DNA from 3 places in the Staphylococcus sp. 11262D007BW genome. Region 3 is predicted to be linked to each of the others. Evidence: riboswitches for the same ligand, from Rfam matches in the RefSeq annotation. Region 3 holds a riboswitch; each other region holds the start of a gene.

The links. A riboswitch is a leader RNA that binds a small molecule or an ion and turns the genes downstream of it on or off. The one in region 3 is predicted to bind thiamine pyrophosphate.
Region 1: linked by a shared signal. The riboswitch ahead of ACEE93_RS01185 (thiamine phosphate synthase) and the one ahead of ACEE93_RS02710 (ECF transporter S component) in region 3 are both predicted to bind thiamine pyrophosphate.
Region 2: linked by a shared signal. The riboswitch ahead of thiC (phosphomethylpyrimidine synthase ThiC) and the one ahead of ACEE93_RS02710 (ECF transporter S component) in region 3 are both predicted to bind thiamine pyrophosphate.

What each region holds. Positions count from the first base shown of each region.
Region 1 is NZ_JBPWPJ010000001.1:226,765-233,284, reverse strand. It holds gene ACEE93_RS01200 (ThiF family adenylyltransferase) at 1-210, opposite strand, end outside; gene ACEE93_RS01195 (thiazole synthase) at 210-977, opposite strand; gene thiS (sulfur carrier protein ThiS) at 979-1,179, opposite strand; gene ACEE93_RS01185 (thiamine phosphate synthase) at 1,181-1,810, opposite strand; TPP riboswitch at 1,830-1,936, opposite strand; gene ACEE93_RS01180 (Bax inhibitor-1 family protein) at 1,949-2,572, opposite strand; gene ACEE93_RS01175 (LysM peptidoglycan-binding domain-containing protein) at 2,831-3,682, shown strand; gene ACEE93_RS01170 (anion permease) at 3,877-4,878, opposite strand; gene ACEE93_RS01165 (DUF47 domain-containing protein) at 4,892-5,509, opposite strand; gene ACEE93_RS01160 (FtsX-like permease family protein) at 5,859-6,520, opposite strand, start outside.
Region 2 is NZ_JBPWPJ010000001.1:1,853,912-1,860,431, reverse strand. It holds gene ACEE93_RS09155 (nucleoside hydrolase) at 1-837, opposite strand, end outside; gene cls (cardiolipin synthase) at 967-2,454, shown strand; TPP riboswitch at 2,511-2,613, shown strand; gene thiC (phosphomethylpyrimidine synthase ThiC) at 2,830-4,566, shown strand; gene ACEE93_RS09140 (DUF418 domain-containing protein) at 4,705-5,898, shown strand; gene lepB (signal peptidase I) at 6,080-6,520, shown strand, end outside.
Region 3 is NZ_JBPWPJ010000001.1:545,974-552,493, reverse strand. It holds gene ACEE93_RS02725 (class I SAM-dependent rRNA methyltransferase) at 1-476, opposite strand, end outside; gene auxA (lipoteichoic acid stability factor AuxA) at 584-1,909, opposite strand; gene graF (glycopeptide resistance-associated protein GraF) at 2,174-2,305, shown strand; TPP riboswitch at 2,532-2,633, shown strand; gene ACEE93_RS02710 (ECF transporter S component) at 2,815-3,390, shown strand; gene ACEE93_RS02705 (ABC transporter ATP-binding protein) at 3,403-4,809, shown strand; gene ACEE93_RS02700 (energy-coupling factor transporter transmembrane component T family protein) at 4,802-5,596, shown strand; gene purD (phosphoribosylamine--glycine ligase) at 5,752-6,520, opposite strand, start outside.

The sequences.
Region 1 (6,520 bases), 320 kb from region 3:
TGTATAACCACTTTGACGATGCAAATTCGTCAAACTTACAATGTCTTTATCGATAATGGTTACTTTTTTAACACCGCTTCTAACAATTTGTTCAGCGATACCACTACCTAGTGCACCCACGCCCATAACAAGTACGTGTAACTGACCTAATTGTTGTTGACCCGCTTCGCCAAAATGTGGGAATTTAATTTGTCTATCATAACGATTCATTAAAGAAAACCTAACCCCTCAGATGGACTAGATTGTACCGCATTGTATTTAATAGGAATACGTCCTGCTTCATAACTTAAGCGACCTGCTTCAATACCTTTTTTCATCGCCTCTGCCATTTTTACAGGATCTTTGGCACGTGACACTGCAGAATTAAGTAAAATCGCATCTGCACCTAATTCCATTGCTTTAGCACAATCTTTTGCTGAGCCAATGCCTGCATCCACAATGACAGGGACATTACTTTTTTCGACAATATAGCGTAAGTTTAATGGATTAACGATACCACGGCCTGTGCCGATTGGTGACGCAAGTGGCATAATCGCATGAACCCCTAACGCTTCTAAACGTTTAGCTAAAACGACATCATCTGAAATATAAGGACATACAATGTAGCCTTTTTCTAATAAAATTTCGCATGCTTTATATGTTTCTAATGGATCAGGCAATAATGTGTCATCATCACCGATTACTTCTACTTTAATCATATCGCAGACGCCTGCTTCATTTGCTAACTCAGCGATACGTACGGCTTCTTCTGCAGATTTAGCACCTGCTGTATTTGGAAAAGTGATAAATTGGTCTAAATCCACATTCGCTAATGGATTAGGTAAATCTTTATCATATAAACTCATGCGTCTTACCGCAAAAGTAAGGACTTCTGTTTCTGAAGCTTTAATCGCTGCTTCCTGAACTGATTCATTGTCAAACTTACCTGTTCCTAAAAAGAGTCTTGAATTAAATGTTAGATTTCCAATTTTAAACATATTATCCGCCTCCTACAAATTCTAATAGTTCTAATCGATCATTTTCTCTGATGGGTGTATGCGCCCAATCCGCACGCTTAACGACAGCTGCATTTTGTTCTACAGCCATACGTTTAGCATCAATATCAAAATGCGTTAGGACATCTTGAATCGTTGTCCCTTCTTGAAATTCATTTACTTCTCCGTTAACAATAACTTTCATATTATGACCTCCTTTTTCTCCATTGTTCCGATAATTGCTGTACTTCGTTGTACGGGCGATTAAATAGAGCGCCAATACATGCAATCCCTGAAAAGTGAGTAGGCACATTCGACACTGTCGTTACATTAATACCACCTATTGCGACTAGCGGTAATGTTGTGGCTAACGCATGATCAATCTCTTCAGCCGTTCTCGGGGATTGGTTAGGTTTTGATGGGGTTGGAAATAAGTGCCCAAATAATCCAAAATCAACCTCATACTGTTGTGCATATTGAATGGCCTCAACATTATGAACTGACATACTGACCACAAACTGAGGGTATGTCGTTTTAATACTTTTCACTTTTTCATCATATTGACTGAAGTGAATGCGATGAATATGCATCATTAAAGCCAGATCAATGTCTGAATGTATAATGAGTTTCTCTTTAGGAAAGCCACGTGCAGTGATTTCTTCAATCCAACGCTTGATATCATGTTGCGTCATTGGCGTCCTCAATAGTACGCCATCGATAAGTGGTTCAATCTCACATAAATGACCTTGATGTGTATGATTTAATGGTTCATAAGGGGTAACTGCTAACAGCATAGGCAAACATCCTTTTACAAAAATAAAAGCTACTTTCCTCATACTAAAGAAAAGTAGCTACTCTAAGTCATCGCCACTTTCCTACGCCAGTATGAACTGGATCAGGTTCGGGAATTTTGAAATACATTTCAATCTCAGCCCTTAAAAAAGGCACTTCCAGTGGTAAATCTTATTCAATTATTACTGTGATTTTTTAACGATACGTGCTAATTTTAACACATAACGTATGATACGAAATAGGTTTAAGAATAAATTAAAACCCATCTCTCTAGGGGAAAATCGTCCATGCTTCATTCGATTAAAGTCATATAAAGTATATAATAAAAATAGTAATAAACCAACCACAACGATAATTGTGTGATAAATTGGATTATGCACAAACCATCCTATTAAACTCGCAATGACTAACGCAATTAACGTCACAAACAAGTATTTTCCCATACTTGCTGCATCTTTTATAACAAAATAACCTATAATACCAAATGCAATAAATCCGGAGATTGCTAAGATAATATTTCTAATGAAATCAGCTGTTCCAAGATCTTGAATCGCATAAGTAAAAGTAGCAAAAGATAACAATCCGGAGATAATCGTATAAATATGTGACATAATTAAGCCACTAAAACGTGCGCGCTGCACAAACATTGTGATTAAAATTAAAATAAGGAGTCCAATGGATAAAGGTTTTCGCCATTCCACGGCTAAGAATTGTCCTAAATAGACACCAATACCAAAGATAATCCAATAATAAGTAAAAAATAACCACACTTGTCCAAAACGTTGTGAATGCTTTGTATCCGCCACTCATTGCTCACCCCTTTATACTGATTTTAGGATAAAATATCAAAATTAATATTACAAACATTTTAACATTCTTACAAAGTAAATTTAGACGAATCTCTAAAAGTACTTATTTTATCACATCTGTTCATATCTTCAATTTTTGAAATCATTTATCACAATATTACATGTTCGTAACAACCCCCACAAATAACTCTATTTTTGTTAAAATTGATTTGAATATTTTAGAAAAGACAAGCAAATGGCTAAGGAGGCATTACTTTGAAAAAATTAACTTTTGCATTAACCGTTACTTCTGGAGCGGCAGCATTGTTAACTCAACATGATGCTGATGCTTCAACACAACATACTGTTCAATCAGGCGAATCTTTATGGAGTATTTCGCAACAGTATAATATGTCTGTAGATGAAATTAAGCAGGCAAACAATTTAACATCAAATATGGTCTTTCCAGGACAAGTTTTAACAATTGGTGGCGGCGGTGGCGCAGCTGACCAGTCTACGCAATCAACAACAACGACTGCTACTGCAACAGCGCCAAGCTTAGGAGAAACGCATGTTGTTCAAACTGGTGAAACATTGGACATCATTGCTGCTAATTACGGTGTTACACCACAAGATATCATCAATGCTAACAACTTAAATGGTTATTTAGTGGCACCTTCACAAACATTAACAATACCAAGTGGTTCAGATAACACAACTGCACCTTCAATTGATGCAGGTCCAAATGGCGCAGAGAACGCACCATCTACATCAGGTAGTGGTTCACCTACATTTAATCACCAAAACTTGTACGACTGGGGACAATGTACTTGGCACGTATTTAATCGTCGTGCAGAAACTGGTCAACCAATCAGCACTTATTGGTACAATGCTGAAAACTGGGCAGACAATGCTGCAGGAGATGGTTACACAGTAGACCATAACCCTAGCGCAGGTTCAATTATGCAAACTTACGAAGGTCCAGTAGGTCACGTAGCTTACGTTGAACGCGTTAATAGTGATGGTAGTATCTTAGTATCAGAAATGAACTATAGCACACCACCAGGTGAAGTAGGCTATCGCACAATTCCAGCATCAGTTGCTTCATCATATAACTACATTCATTAATATAAGAGGCTATGATATAAAGTATGAATGCTTTAGGGAACCGATTAGGAGTCCCAACCTCTTGAAATATGACACATTATTAAATTAATCGTCCTTAGTCATCGAAAGAAGCAAGGTTCACTTGAAGTGTTACCTTGCTTCTTTTTGTATAAAAAAAAACGGCCAGTGATTGTTCACTAACCGCTCGAGTACTATTATAAAAAGATATTTAAAATCAAATAAAAGATAGCTGCAATTAAAGCAGTAATAGGTAAAGTAATGACCCATGTAACGATCATACGTTTCGCTGTATTCCAGTGTACACCTTTAATTCGATTTGCTGAGCCTACACCTAAAATTGAAGAGGATACAACGTGTGTTGTTGATAATGGAAAGTGTAACCATGATGCTGTGAAAATTGTGAGCGCTGAAGCTAAGTCTGCTGAAGCACCATTCGCTGGTCTAATCTTCATAATATTACCGCCCACTGTTTTAATAATCTTCCATCCACCAATCGCTGTACCTAATCCCATAGCTGACGCACAGGCTACTTTAACCCATAGCGCAGGTTCAACACTTGATTGTAGGTTCGCTACAATTAATGCCATCGTAATAATCCCCATTGATTTTTGCGCATCATTTGTACCATGAGAAAATGATTGTAGAGATGCAGTGAAAATTTGAAAAATACGGAAATTACGATTCGTACGTGTTAAATTTGCATTTTTAAATATCCTTTTAACAATTGAATAAATGATAAAACCGACAATAAATGCGATAACAGGAGAAAGTAACAATACAAGGATAATCTTAGTAAAACCTTGATAATGTAGTACGCCAAATGATCCTGCTGAAGCAATCGCAGCACCGGCAATCGCACCAATTAAAGCGTGAGATGACGAACTAGGTATACCATAATACCACGTCACTAAATTCCATACTATGGCTACTAATATCGCTGCCAATACAACAACCATGCCATTACTCAATGTAAATGGGTCAACGATTTCCTTTGTAATCGTTGAAGCGACCCCAGTAAAAGTTAATGCTCCGATAAAGTTCATAATCGCCGCTAAAAATATCGCTTGCCTTGGGGTTAAAGCACGCGTTGAAACAGCTGTAGCGACCGCATTGGCTGTATCATGAAATCCATTAATAAAATCAAAAATGAGCGAAAAAATAACAATGGCTATTGTTAAAGATATTAAAAACTCCATGAACGAGGACTCCTTAACTATTTTTCATAATGATTGTTTCAAAGTTATTTGCAACCGCTTGGCAACGATCTGCAATATTTTCCAAACTTTCATAAATATCTTTAATTTTAATGAGTGTGACAGGGTCTGTTTCACTATTAAAGATATGTTTGATAGATTGTCTTAAAATACCATCGCAATTCGTTTCATATTCTTTAATGTTAATCGAATGCACACGCATATGGGATAATTTCTTTTCAGTTAATAAGCCAATTGCAAGTTTCATTTCACCAATGGCCTTTTGAATATTATCTGCAAATTCTGCCATAAACTCATCTGTATATTCGATAGAATACATTTCAAACATAGCTGATGTTTCTTCCATAGAATCTAAGACATCATCAATCGCATTACATAACGCCATAATGTCTTCTCTTTCGATAGGGGTAATAAATGTTTGGTTTAGATCTGTAATTACCTGATGCATTAAATCATCGCCATGTGATTCATAAGTTTTAATATTATCAGCGTATGTTCTTAAATCTAGATGTGTTTTAAAGTCCATCTTCCCAAACTCTATGGCAGCACGATCTAAATTAAAGATCATGTCTTCCAAGCGTTCCATAAACTTATCTTTCTTCTTTCTAATCATTACAAAATCCTCCGATCACTGTCTGTAAAATACCTATTTTGTAAATGCTTTGTATATTCTATTATAATCCAACATTAATTCGTTGTTAACTTATTTCCTAAAAATATTGTATCAATATGTCACAAATGCACTTAAAACAGTCTTTACATCACTTTTTAGGGATACTGTTAGAAAATAGCATAAATTGACTTAACCTACAATTATATTTACAAAAAATTAACATTTGGTTTTTTAATCATTTTGCCGAGACATTTATATGCTAGAAAAATAGACCCATTGAAATGATTTCTGTATAACAAAAGATACAATCCAACGTGTCACCGCTGAATTGTATCTGTCCTGTTGTTATTTAAGATTTAAATTTAATAGTACGTTTCGTATGGCTAAATGTAATCATCGCAAAGATAAGGTAAATGAATGAATAAATACCCATTGCCATATAGACTGGTACTAATGTAGGATTACCTATTAAATCATTGAAGGCACGGGCCGCAAAGAAAGCATGGGCCAAACCGATTAATAATGGCACACCAAAGTTAAAAATCGTTTTAAGCAGTAATCCTTTTGTCATATCTTGGTCAGTATATCCTAATTTTCTTAAAATAGAATAGTTATCCATTTCGTCTTCAATTTCATCCATTTGTTTAATGTAAATAATACATCCTGCAGCGACTAAGAATACAATCCCTAAAAAGCTTGTGACGAATAAAAACATACCTGAACTTTCTTCTTGGACACTCATAAGTTGTGATTTTGAAGAAGTGTTCACAGAGTTAATGGATGCATTCAACGTTTCTGCTTCTTTTAACCCCTCTTTACTTCTGATTTCAAAACCAATCTGTGTATAGTGATTATCCTTTGCAATCGTATCCTTAAACTGTTGATAAACACTGTCATCTACTATCCCTACACCTTGATCAAGGGGCGCAACACTTGACCCGAATTCGATTTCTTTTGAGATGTCTGCTACCTTCACTTTTACTTTATGACCTTGATTCATCAGTTCGATCG
Region 2 (6,520 bases), 1.3 Mb from region 3:
TGTACGTCCTTGACCTGGCCCTTCTGTAATAACTGAAGCGTAAACTGTTTCTTTGCGTACTAAATCTGGCTGGCCAACGTAAGCTGTCGTTAACACATCCCATAGAAAATAAGTTGAGTTCGTTTGAAAGTGATTGAGTGGTGGCACGGCTGCATAGCTTACGCCTAAAAAGTCCACACCTGCATAGTGACGCTCATCAGCCCACATTTGACGGATAGCTAGTGTGAGGGGAACCTGATTGGTACTTTCTAAAGCGACCATATCGATTTGAATGTCTGTCTCAAAAACGCGTTTAACAGCGTCAGGATCCCAAAAAGCATTCCATTCTGCGGTGCCATCGTGTTCTGGTTCTTCTACATTACCGCGTTCTAAAAAGGTACCGCCCATCCAAACGAGTCGCTCAATATGTTGTGTGATGGTTGGATCAACTTCAAGTGCTTTAGCTAAATCTGTTAGTGGACCAGTAAATAATAGCGTGACTGGTGAAGAAGCCTGATTAAGTTTAGTAATAATGTCTTGATAAGCAGGGATTTTAAGCAATGTTGATTGACTCGATACACGCTCATTCAATATGGGTAATGCATCCATAAAAAAGGCATGCATACGCCATTCTTTAGGAAATGGATTTTTGCCGCGTTCGTTAGAAATAGCGACATCTATCGGATAGCTTGAAAAACGATTAATGATTTTACGAGAGGCACTCTCAGAAGGTTCGACATAACAGTCTGCACCTATCGTACTGACACCAATCAGATTGACATCATCCATTTGTAGTAATAAAAATAAGGAAATTAAATCATCGACACCACCGTCGTGATTAAAATAAATTTGTTTCACTTTATTCTCTCCTTTTGTTGTATTCTATTTTTATTATAATTGAAAACAATGAAAAAAGGGTAGAATTCATGTAAAATGCTAGGGTGAATATTAAGTTAAAAATGAACCAATTTAAAAGGAGGTACTGACATGCAACTTATTTTTGATCCTAATGTCGCTACAACTTATCGGATTATTTTAGGCGGTTTTTTTGTCATTAATGTGATTTTAGCATTGATTATTATATTTATGGAAAGAGACCGTCGAGAGGCGACATCAACATGGGCATGGCTATTGCTATTATTTATAATGCCTGTGTTTGGTTTCTTCTTCTATTTATTCTTTGGACGTGCTGTACGACTCAAACAACAAGAAGTCAGTGGTAAAGAAATTGATGATGCGAAAGAGCGTGTGAAGTCGCAAAAAGAAAGTTTTGAAAACAACAATTTCACCTCGAATAATGATGTCGTGAAAAAACATTCTGATTTAGTTCAATCATTGTTAGTCAGAGAGAATAACTTTTTAAGTGAAAATAACCATGTGAAGGTTTTTACAGACGGACATCGCTTATTTGATCAAATGAAAGAAGATTTACGTAATGCAAAGAAATACATTCATATAGAATACTATATTTTAAATATGGATGGGCTTGGGACAGAAATTTTAAATATTTTAGAAGAGAAAGCCCGAGAAGGTTTAGAAGTGAAGTTACTTTATGATGCAGTGGGCTCTAAACAATTGCGTAAGTCAAGACTTAAAGGATTACTCAATGCAGGGGCAAAAGCTGAACCATTTTTCCATGCGAAAATCATTCCATTTATCAACTTTAGGGTCAACAACCGAAACCACCGCAAGACGTTAGTGATCGATGGTGATTTAGGCTACGTGGGTGGCTTTAATATTGGTGATGAATACTTAGGACTTGATGAAAAATTAGGTTACTGGCGAGATACGCACTTACGTATTCAAGGTGATGGCGTGGATGCGCTGCAATTAAGCTTTATCCATGATTGGAACGCCCAAGTTTCAAAAGATGATGCTTTAGAATATGATAAACGTTATTTCCCAGACAATGCGCGTAAAGATGGCAATGTAGCTATGCAAATCGGTTTAAGTGGTCCAAACCGTACTTGGCCACAACTTGAGTTTGCTTACCTCAAAATGATTATGAATGCGAAAGACTCAATCTACATTCATACGCCTTATTTCGTGCCAGATATTGGCTTTATTAATGCGTTACGTATTGCGGCACAATCGGGTGTTGATGTGCATGTTATTGTGCCGAATAAACCAGATAAACCATTTGTACATTGGGCCACATTAACCGTGGTCGCACAATTAATGTATGATGGTGTTAATGTATATACTTACGCAAATGGCTTTATTCACTCTAAAATGATGGTCATTGATGGAGAAGTGGCTTCTGTAGGTTCTGCTAATATGGATGCGCGTAGTTTCAGATTAAACTTTGAAATCAACGGTATTATTTACAACGAAGATATTGCGCAATATTTAATTAAAGCCTTTAACGAAGATCTTAAAGTATCCGATCGTTTAACACCCGAACGTTACGAAAATCGCTCAAAATGGGTTAAATTTAAACAATCTATTGCTAAACTTGTGTCACCAATTTTATAAGTCAGTTTGTCATAAACAGACTTTAATGCTAGAATGTAATTTGTAACATTTAAATATAAGACTGCTAGGGGTGCTTGTGTAAGCTGAAAGAGGTTTGGACCTCAACCCTTTGTACCTGATCTAGATAATACTAGCGTAGGGAAGCAAAGATGAACGAATACAAAATGTGAAACACTGTATATTGGAGTGTGTGTGGCGTATGCCATTTTCCATGACAAGTACAGTGTGTCATTCAAATAGATATGTTCGTGTAGGTATCGGATCGGGACGACAGTCAGTCTGAGAGAGCGTTTGAACGCTTTAATCTCAATGACTTGTGTCCCGATTTTTTTCGTTCAGCTACATAGGTCTCTTAGCACACTAAGGAGGCCAATTATGAAACAAGAACAAATTGAATTAAAAAAGAATTTTCCAGCCAGTCGACGTATTTATAAGCAAGGTGCTGATGAGGATATTCGCGTACCATTTCGCGAAATTGAATTATCGGACACTGTGACAGAACAAGGTACAACGCATAATGAGCCAGTAGTTGTCTATGATACAGCCGGTCCTTATCATGATGAAACGTATGAAGTGGACGTCACTCGAGGACTGCCACAAATTCGTACGCAATGGATTGATGATCGTCATGATACGGAACGTTACGAAGGCCGTCGCATTCAGTCTATCGATAACGGCTTTAAATCAGAAGATCATCGCAATCTTGTGACGCATCCATTTGATTATGAACCAAGACGTGCCCAAGAAGGTAAGAACGTAACTCAAATGCATTATGCGAAACAAGGCATGATCACTAAAGAAATGAAGTATATCGCGACGCGTGAAAATGTGTCAGCGGAATTTGTACGTGAGGAAGTGGCAAGAGGTCGCGCGATTATCCCTAATAACATTAACCACCCTGAATCAGAACCGATGATTATCGGAAAGAACTTCCAAGTTAAAATCAATGCGAATATTGGTAATTCAGCCGTGTCATCTTCTATTGAAAATGAAATTGAAAAAATGGTGTGGGCCACGCACTGGGGAGCAGATACGATGATGGATTTATCAACAGGTAAAAATATCCATGCGACACGAGAATATCTCATTCGTAATGCGCCTGTGCCAGTCGGAACGGTACCCATTTATCAAGCTTTAGAAAAAGTAGACGGTGTGGCTGAAGATTTAACATGGGAAATTTTTAGAGATACGCTAATAGAGCAAGCTGAACAAGGTGTGGATTATTTTACAATTCATGCTGGGGTGCGTTTACATTATATTCCGATGACAGTCGATCGATTAACAGGTATTGTCTCTCGTGGTGGTTCAATCATGGCACAATGGTGTCTTGCGCATCACGAAGAAAGCTTCTTATATGAACATTTTGATGATATTTGCCAAATTTTAAAACAATACGATATTGCGATTTCACTAGGAGATGGTTTACGCCCTGGTTCAATTTATGACGCGAATGATGAGAGCCAATTTGCGGAATTAAAAACATTAGGAGAATTAACAGATATCGCATGGCAACATGATGTACAAGTGATGATTGAAGGACCAGGTCATATTCCAATGCATAAAATTAAAGAAAACCAAGACCTTGCAGATTATTATTGTAAAGAAGCGCCATTCTATACGTTAGGGCCACTTACAACAGATATTGCACCAGCTTATGATCACATTACATCTGCGATTGGTGCGGCACAAATCGCAAGCCATGGTACAGCGATGTTGTGTTACGTTACACCTAAAGAGCACCTTGGTTTACCAAACAAAGAAGACGTACGTGAAGGCGTCGTGACTTATAAAATTGCTGCGCATGCGGCTGACCTAGCAAAAGGTTTACCTGGAGCGACAGAACGTGATGATGCTATCAGTAAAGCACGTTTTGAATTTCGTTGGATAGATCAATTTAATTTATCCCTTGATCCAGACAAAGCACGTGCTTTCCATGACGAAACGTTACCAGCAGAATCGGCTAAAGTAGCTCATTTCTGTAGTATGTGCGGACCAAAATTCTGTTCAATGCGTATTTCTCATGATATACGTGGTAAGCACCAAGAACAGCTTAAAGGTATGCAAGAAATGGCTGAAACGTTTAAAGAACAAGGTAGTAAAATTTATCATTAATACAATGCGAAAAGATTGGGATGTTGGGAATGATCTAACATCCTAATCTTTTTATTAATTATAAAATGTATATTGTAGTGACTCTGTATTTTATTTATAATAAGTGATATAAAATCTAAGCAAAGGATACATAATACAATGAAACGAATACATACGGCAGATGCGTTAAGGGGTTTTTCTTTATTTGGTATTTTTCTAGCTAACTTATTGATATTTCAATATGGGTTAACAGGGCAAGATTATTTAGAATATATGAATATCGGTCCATTTTCCGAAGGGTTAGCGGTGGTCATTAAAGTATTAATTGTGCATAGTTTTATGCCGATTTTTGGTATTTTATTTGGCTTTTCAATCGACAAGCTATACCAATCCATGAAAAATAAAGACGTAAAAGCGAAACGGTTTAAGTTATTCTTGCGTGCCATAGGGTTATTAATTCTTGGGTCGCTTCATGCTAACTATATTTGGGAAGGCGACATTTTAAGTACATATAGTATTGGCATGTTTATTTTAATTATATTTATAGGGTTTCGTACAGCTTTCTTTAAATGGTGTCTTTGGATTATACTTGCTTTTGCTATTTTTAGTGGTGTAATGGGTGGTATGGATCAATCCTCATTCATGGAAGTGGATGATCATAAAATGAAAGACTATTTACACCAAACAACATCTATCTATCAACATGGCGATTATAACGACATTCATACTAAACTACCGGAAATTGAGGATCCTACTTTTGAAACTCTAGGTTTGTCTAAGGGAGAAACGGCGGTTTTTATGTTATTAATAATGCCTTATACAACGTTGCCGCTATTTATCATAGGGGTGTATATCTCCCGAACAAATTGGTTTTCGAAAGGGACGAGTCAATTTTGGAGATATCGCTTATGGCTCATATTAATACCAATTAGTATGATGGTTAAGTTAATGACGATACTGTTTCCAAACGTTAGTTGGTTTACAAGCTTTAGTATGATTTTTGATGTGACGTTAGCCATTGGATATATGGTGCTATTTAAACTGTTATATGAACGCTTTCAGTCAAGTGCTGTGATGCGTGGCTTTCAATCGATGGGGAAAATGTCCTTAACAATGTACATTACACAAAGTGTATTTGGTACGTTGATCTTTTACGGTTATGGCCTACAATGGTTTAACACTAACCGTTTATGGCTCGCAGTCCCTATGTTTATCCTCTTCTATTGTTTACAAGTCGTGGTCGCACATTTCTATATGAAACATTGGCGATACGGTCCGTTAGAATATATATTAAGAGTAGTGACTTATTTAAAACTGAATCCTAAAAAATCAGCACCAATTCAAGACAAATAAGCATTATTATAGGGAGGTCAGACTACCGGGAACCCTACCGGAAGTCTGACTTCTTTCTGTTCTGGGGCATGAAATCTCATTAATTAGTGATAAGTAGTGGACTATGCTAAAATAATAATCAAACTAAAGCGTCGCACTTATAGTATTTGTGGCAAGGAATAGAACGGAAAGGGATAAATCAATGAGGAAAGAAGCGAAAGACTGGATAGTGAGTATTGGTATCGCAATCGTTGTGGTTTTAATGGTCAATTGGTTAATCATCACCCCTTATACTGTTCAAGGTCGTTCAATGGCCCCGACGTTTGAACAAGGTGATAAGGTTTTAGTCAGCAAACTATCAAAAACATTCTCTCGCATTCAAGAAGGGGATGTCATCGTATTTCATGAAGATGATCAAAGAGATTTTATCAAACGTGTCATTGGCAAACCTGGTGACACTGTGTCATATCAGAAAGACCAACTGTATGTGAATGGTAAAAAAGTGGCAGAACCTTATTTAAAGGAAAATAAAGAACGACGAAAATCTGAGTTTTTAACAGAAAATTTTAATGTTACAGATATAGAAGGTGCAAAGGAAAATAAACAAATCCCGGAATCACGTTATTTAGTGTTAGGGGATAAC
Region 3 (6,520 bases):
TGTTTAAATCGCGTTTTTTCATAAATAGATTGATAAGGAAATACACTTTGAACCGCTTCTAAAATATCGTTTCTAAACTGATAAATCCCTTCAGAATACCACTGAATAAGTAAATGTTCATTATAGTTATCAATCGTTAAGCCACCAATACCATCGCCTTCACCATTAAATAAACGGAACGCATTAGTCCCTTCGACTTGGTAGTAATATTGGCGTTCTTCAAGTGCACTCTCAAATAAACGTTCAAAAAACATCGTATCAATATCTTCATTTGTATCATACGTTAACACCCATCCGAGCCCTTTATGTTGTTGACCAACATAACACTTCGCAATATTCACGTTTGTCGCAGTTTGTAAAATAAATACATCGCCTTCATTGAGTGTGTCATACTGAAATAAATCCTCTTCTTCTACTAAAGGATATTGATTAAAATATTTGTCTTCTTTGCCTTTATTTAATATTGCTGTTTTCATTTGAATCAGCCTTTCTTCTATCTTTTATCCTCTTCTTGATTTTAATTTTAACATGTAAAAAACCTGAAGATAGGATGAATCTTCAGGTTTTATATAATATACCGAAATTATTGTTCTTTTTGTTCTGGTGCAGGTTGTTTGAGTTGAATTATAAACGCAATAATAGCTGGTATTAACATTAAAATAAGGATTGGTGTAATAAAAATAGATAATAGTAATCCGTTAAATAAAATCACGATGTATTCTGTTAGTAATTTGAAAAAGAGAATACTAATCATAAACAGTTGTAAATAATACCATTTTCCTTTAAGCATATACACCACTGACGTCACAATATACAGAATTGCTATGATAAGTAATAAAAATAAACTTACCCATTCATATACATATTGTGTTTGAGACAGTTGCCAATCACCAGACATAAATAAGTTATTGCGATTATTAAATTCTAATAAAATGAAGAATAAAATAATAATACCACATGCAAGTATAACGTAATTTTTCTTTAACCACTTAGGTCGATGTAAAAACGAAGGAATATCTTCTTCTTCTAAGTGAGCCCATCCGAACCATTTTTCTTTAATTTGGTCTTTTTTATTTCTTAATTTTTCAATATCTACGCTTCTACGTGTTTTTCTAGTAAAGCCCTGTGTAAGTTCCGTAGTTCTTTCTTGTAAATCCTTGATGTGATATTTTTTATGGTCAGAGAATTGATATTTTTTACTTCTTGAATATTCGTTTGCTTCCCCTGTCATCTCTTCTTGAGTCATCGGCAAGGCACGACGTAAAAATAAGAAATTCCAAATAGCCATTTGGCCTAAAAGCCATAAAATAATGAAAAACGTGTTAATACTTAACACATCAATCGCTGCGATTTCTTTAGCTTCAATACGTCCATATAAAGATAATTGCGTTAAAATATAACTTATGCCATAACTCATGATGATCCATAAATAATGTTGCTTTCTGTGATTTGGATTTAATTCATCTTTATAAGCAATGTATTCAATATGTATAAGGAATGGAATAATAAAGATAAATGCAACCCAACTATACACTTGAGACATAAAAATTAATGTTAACACAAAATAAATAATACCAACTAAAAGAAATAAGATTGAAATGTCGTAATCAAAACGTGTTGTATTCGTTAATGTTCGGCCAATGACAATCATAAGAATCCCAAATAACAAAATAATGATGCCACTCACTAATGGAATGTCACCAATATATTGGCTCATCACTCTAATAATTTCGTGAAAAAATGCCATGGTAAAATCCCAGGCATTATCAATATCAGGAATACTTCGTTTGCCATCGTTAAGCTGGTTAATGAGTGGTATATTAATAAAAATGATAATACTCAATAATATTGATAGTGCACCTATAATATAACTATATATCACTTCGGTGTATTTATTGAAAAATGACATGCACTCACCTCACAACTATTATAAACAATCCTAACAAATATGTCTGTACCTTTTTTTAATATCGGTCTAGAGTACGATTAAGTTACTCGACGTACTCAATATAAATGTTTAGATTTCTCATTTATCCTTTTATTAAATCTTTAAACGTCTATTTTGAACCTTTTGTGACACAACTTAGTTATTTAGAATAAAAGTGGTACATGTTTAGTCTTTAAATCTTTCGGGCATACTTAAAGTACAATAACCATAAAGGAGTGACGCACAATGGCTGAAAAAGATTTAAAACAAGCTGCTGAATCAGCTAAAGAAAAAGAACAAGAATTAAAAGATAAAAAAGAAGATGTTAAAGACGGTATCAACGAAACTAAAGATAACGTTCAAGATACGCTTGATTAATCAACTCATTTAAAGTTAATTAACGTTCATTATTAAATGATATGTATTTTAATTTCAACATCACTTTTGCCTTTTTAAAACGAAGGTTAAAAGTGATGTTTTTATATGTTCATTTTTAATGATATGGTCGTTTGAGACACATTTACGAAAGTGATGTCCTACCTATAAGCTCGGCGCCTCACCTTGACTTTTATACTGATAAGTTGTACATTATCTATAACAATTAAATTCGCACTAGGGGTGTGAAAGCTGAGATGAGGTATGATACCTCAAACCCTTCGAACCTGATCTAGATGATACTAGCGTAGGAAAGTGTAATCGTTTATGACTATAAACATATGCACTACGGTTACGTTTTTGTAACCGTTTTTTAAATGAGTGCATTTTATCTTTCACTACGCACATCTCTAGTTTGAGACATGTGCGTTTTTTTATTATTACCTTAAGGCTAGGACAAAGGTGAAAATTGAGGAACGGTATCCTAACCTTAAAGTGAAAGGAGCTTTATAATGAAAAAAGGATTAACATTATCCGATATATTAGTGACAGTACTGATTTCTGTCATATTTGCAGTCATTTACAATTTATGGTGGATTGTAAATAATACTGTACAACCCCTTGGTTTACATATCGATCAATTGATGTATGGTATGTGGTTTAGTGCCGCAGTTGTGGCTTACTTAATCATTCCTAAAATGGGCATTGCTTTAATTGCTGAATTTGCTGCCGGTGCGGGCGAAACTATTATGATGGGCCGCTTTGATATTCCAACAATTATTTATGCTTTATTACAAGGTTTAGCATGCGAAATCATCTTTGCGATTTTCCGTTATAAATCTCGTACATTAATGGTAGCGATCTTAGCAGGAATGGCTGCAGCAATCATTAGTTTACCAATTGATTGGTATTATGGTTATTTAAACGAAGTAGCGACTTGGAACTTAATTTTACTCATTATGTTCCGTATTATTAGTGGCGCTGTTTTAGCAGGGATATTTCCATATTATCTTGTTAAGGCATTGGATCAAACCGGCGTCACGAAGTTGTTCCGACCTGCTTCAAAAGATGATTATGACAGTTTATAAGGAGCATTTGCTGTGTTAAATGTTAAAAATTTACGCTTGAAATATCCAAGTGCAGATTACAAAATTTTCGATGGACTCGACATCGAAATTAAAGATAAAGAAAAAGTGCTTTTACTCGGACCTTCTGGCTCGGGTAAAAGTACTTTACTCAATGTTTTAAGCGGGATTGTACCTGATCTTATTGATTTACCTATGAAATATGACGAACTGCACATTGCTCACAATGCTGGTGTCATTTTTCAGGATCCCGACTCACAGTTTTGTATGCCACAAGTGAATGAAGAGTTAGCATTTATTCTTGAAAATCGTCAAATCCCTCAAAGTGATATGGATGCGATGATACATAAAGCGCTTGATACAGTACAACTAAATGTAAATCCAAAACAAAATATTAATCAACTCAGTGGCGGTATGAAACAAAAGTTAGCGATTGCTGGTACACTATTACAAAATACAGATACATTATTTTTAGATGAACCTACAGCGATGCTTGATGTTGAAGCGACTGAAAATCTTTGGGCATTGCTTAAAGATTTATGGAAAGATCAAACCGTGCTCATCGTTGAGCATAAAGTGGAACATATTTGGCAGTTTGTTGATCGCGTCATCTTAATGAACCATAAAGGGGAAATTGTTCAACAAGGTGAACCTGATTTTATCTTAAAACATTTTGAAGCGTTATTGAGCGAATATGGTGTGTGGCATCCAAATGCTTGGGATCAAGCACCACATGCACTCAGCGAACGGCCTACTACTTCAAAGTCATTTCATTTTAAGTTCCAGAATGGCGTTATACATCGGGGGAAAAATAAGCTTTATCAAGTGCCAGAATTAGTCATAGAACCTGGAGAATGGATTACTTTAACAGGTCAAAATGGTTCTGGTAAAACAACTTTATTTGAATCAATGATGCAACTCATTAAATATAAAGGCAACATGTATTATAACAATGACAAAATAAAACATCTCAAAGATGCAGCGCAACGGATGTTTTTGGTATATCAAAATCCAGAACTTCAGTTCATTCAGAACTCTGTATTTGATGAGATCTTTATTAATTATAGTAATACTGATAAATCCATAGCAAAAGAACGCACAAATGACATGCTAAAGTGGCTTGATTTAGAACATGTCCAACAGCAACACCCTTTCGAACTCTCAATGGGCCAAAAAAGACGTTTAAGTGTAGCTACTGCATTAAGTACTAATGCGGACATTATTTTACTTGATGAACCTACATTTGGTTTAGATAGTCATAATACGTTTAAACTCATTGAACTTTTTAAGGAACGAGTTCAACAAGGGCAAACCATTTTTATGATTTCACATGACCCTCATATAATTGAGCGGTATCCGACCCGTCGCCTAGAAATTATTGACGGTCAATTGTATGAACGTGAGGTGACGCAACGTGGTTGAAGCATGGAAACTGAAATATACATTTATGGATGACGTTAATATCATTACAAAGCTATTTCTTGGTATTGGACTATTCTTCTTTATTATATGGATTCATCAATTTGATTTTATGATTTATCTAGCTGCAATTATGCTCGTTTTTTTACTACTTGTAAGTGGTACAAAATGGAAAGTATTGCTTGTATTTTTAAGCTTTGCAATCTTCTTCGCCTTAACCTCTTCTTTATTTATGATATTTTATGGGGATGGCACGCACGTTTTATTTGAATTTGGTTTCATCAAAATAAGTAGCGAAAGCTTAGTAAGAGGATTGCACTTATCCTTGAGAACAATGATTATCAGCTTTTTTGGTTTATCCATTGCATTCACTTCTCAAGTCATTATGATATTTTACAGTTTGATGCAGCATTTGAAAGTTAAACCCAAAATTGCTTATGCATTTATGGCTGCTTTTCGAATGATTCCGTTAATGATTGAATCGGTTTTCCAACTAAGAAATGCACTTAAAATGCGTTATCAAATTATTGATCATCAACATTATTCGTGGTTTAAACGCTTAAAACACTTACTTATTCCATTGTTAAGTCAAAATATTAGAAAAGCACATCGCTTATCTGTCGCAATGGAGAAAAAGGGATTTCAAGATGGGCCTAGAACTTATTACTATCATGTGCCCTTCTCTTTTAAAGATATCATTTTAATTATACTAGTCGTACTTTTTGTAGTATGTGCGTTTTTATTAGCGAATTATCTTCCAATCACGAACATTATGGATGTTAGATCATAAACTACATGCGTTTTCATGATCTCGATGATGTGAAAAGGCATGATGATTTTTCTTACTTATTCCCGTTTATTTCATCTGTATCGAAAAATCAATACTTAAAAAGGTGAGACCCCGAAATATGAGGTCTCACCTTTTTTAACATTAAATATGAACAGTTATTTTTCGTCTTTCGCTTTGATTGCTTTATCAGCAATGTCTTGTCGATAAAACAAGTTATTACTTTCAATTGCTTCCACTCGTTTATAAGCTTCTTGTTGTGCTGTTTCAATGTCATTACCTTGACCTAGGGCTAAAATAACGCGTCCGCCTGAATTAACATACTGATTGCCATCATGTTTCAATCCACTCACGAAATAATGATCTGCATCATTTTCAAAACCAGTCACAGGATGACCTTTTTCATATGAGCCAGGATAGCCTTTAGAAGCTAACATCACACCAACAACAGCTTCATCTTTCCACTTCATGTCGATAGGTGCTTTTTGATCTAATTGAACGAGATGTTCCATTAAATCGCTGTCCATGCGTTTTAATAACACTTGTGCTTCCGGATCACCGAATCTCGCATTAAATTCAATGACTTTAGGACCTTCTTTTGTTAAGATAGCCCCAATATATAAAAGCCCCATAAAATCATAACCTTCTTGATGCATTGCTTTAGCAATAGGTTGAGCGATGCGTGCATTAGTCATTTCTAATACATCTTCACCAATATGTGGTACTGGACAATATGCGCCCATACCTCCTGTATTTGGCCCTTCATCGTTATCAAAAGCACGTTTATGATCTTGTGCGATCGTATCAAACGGCACGGCGTAATCTTCGTTCACAAAGGTCATAAGTGAGAATTCCTCACCCTCAAGAAATTGTTCAAACACAACTTTATCGTCTTCATTTTCAAATAAAGTGTTAACGGCCTTTTCT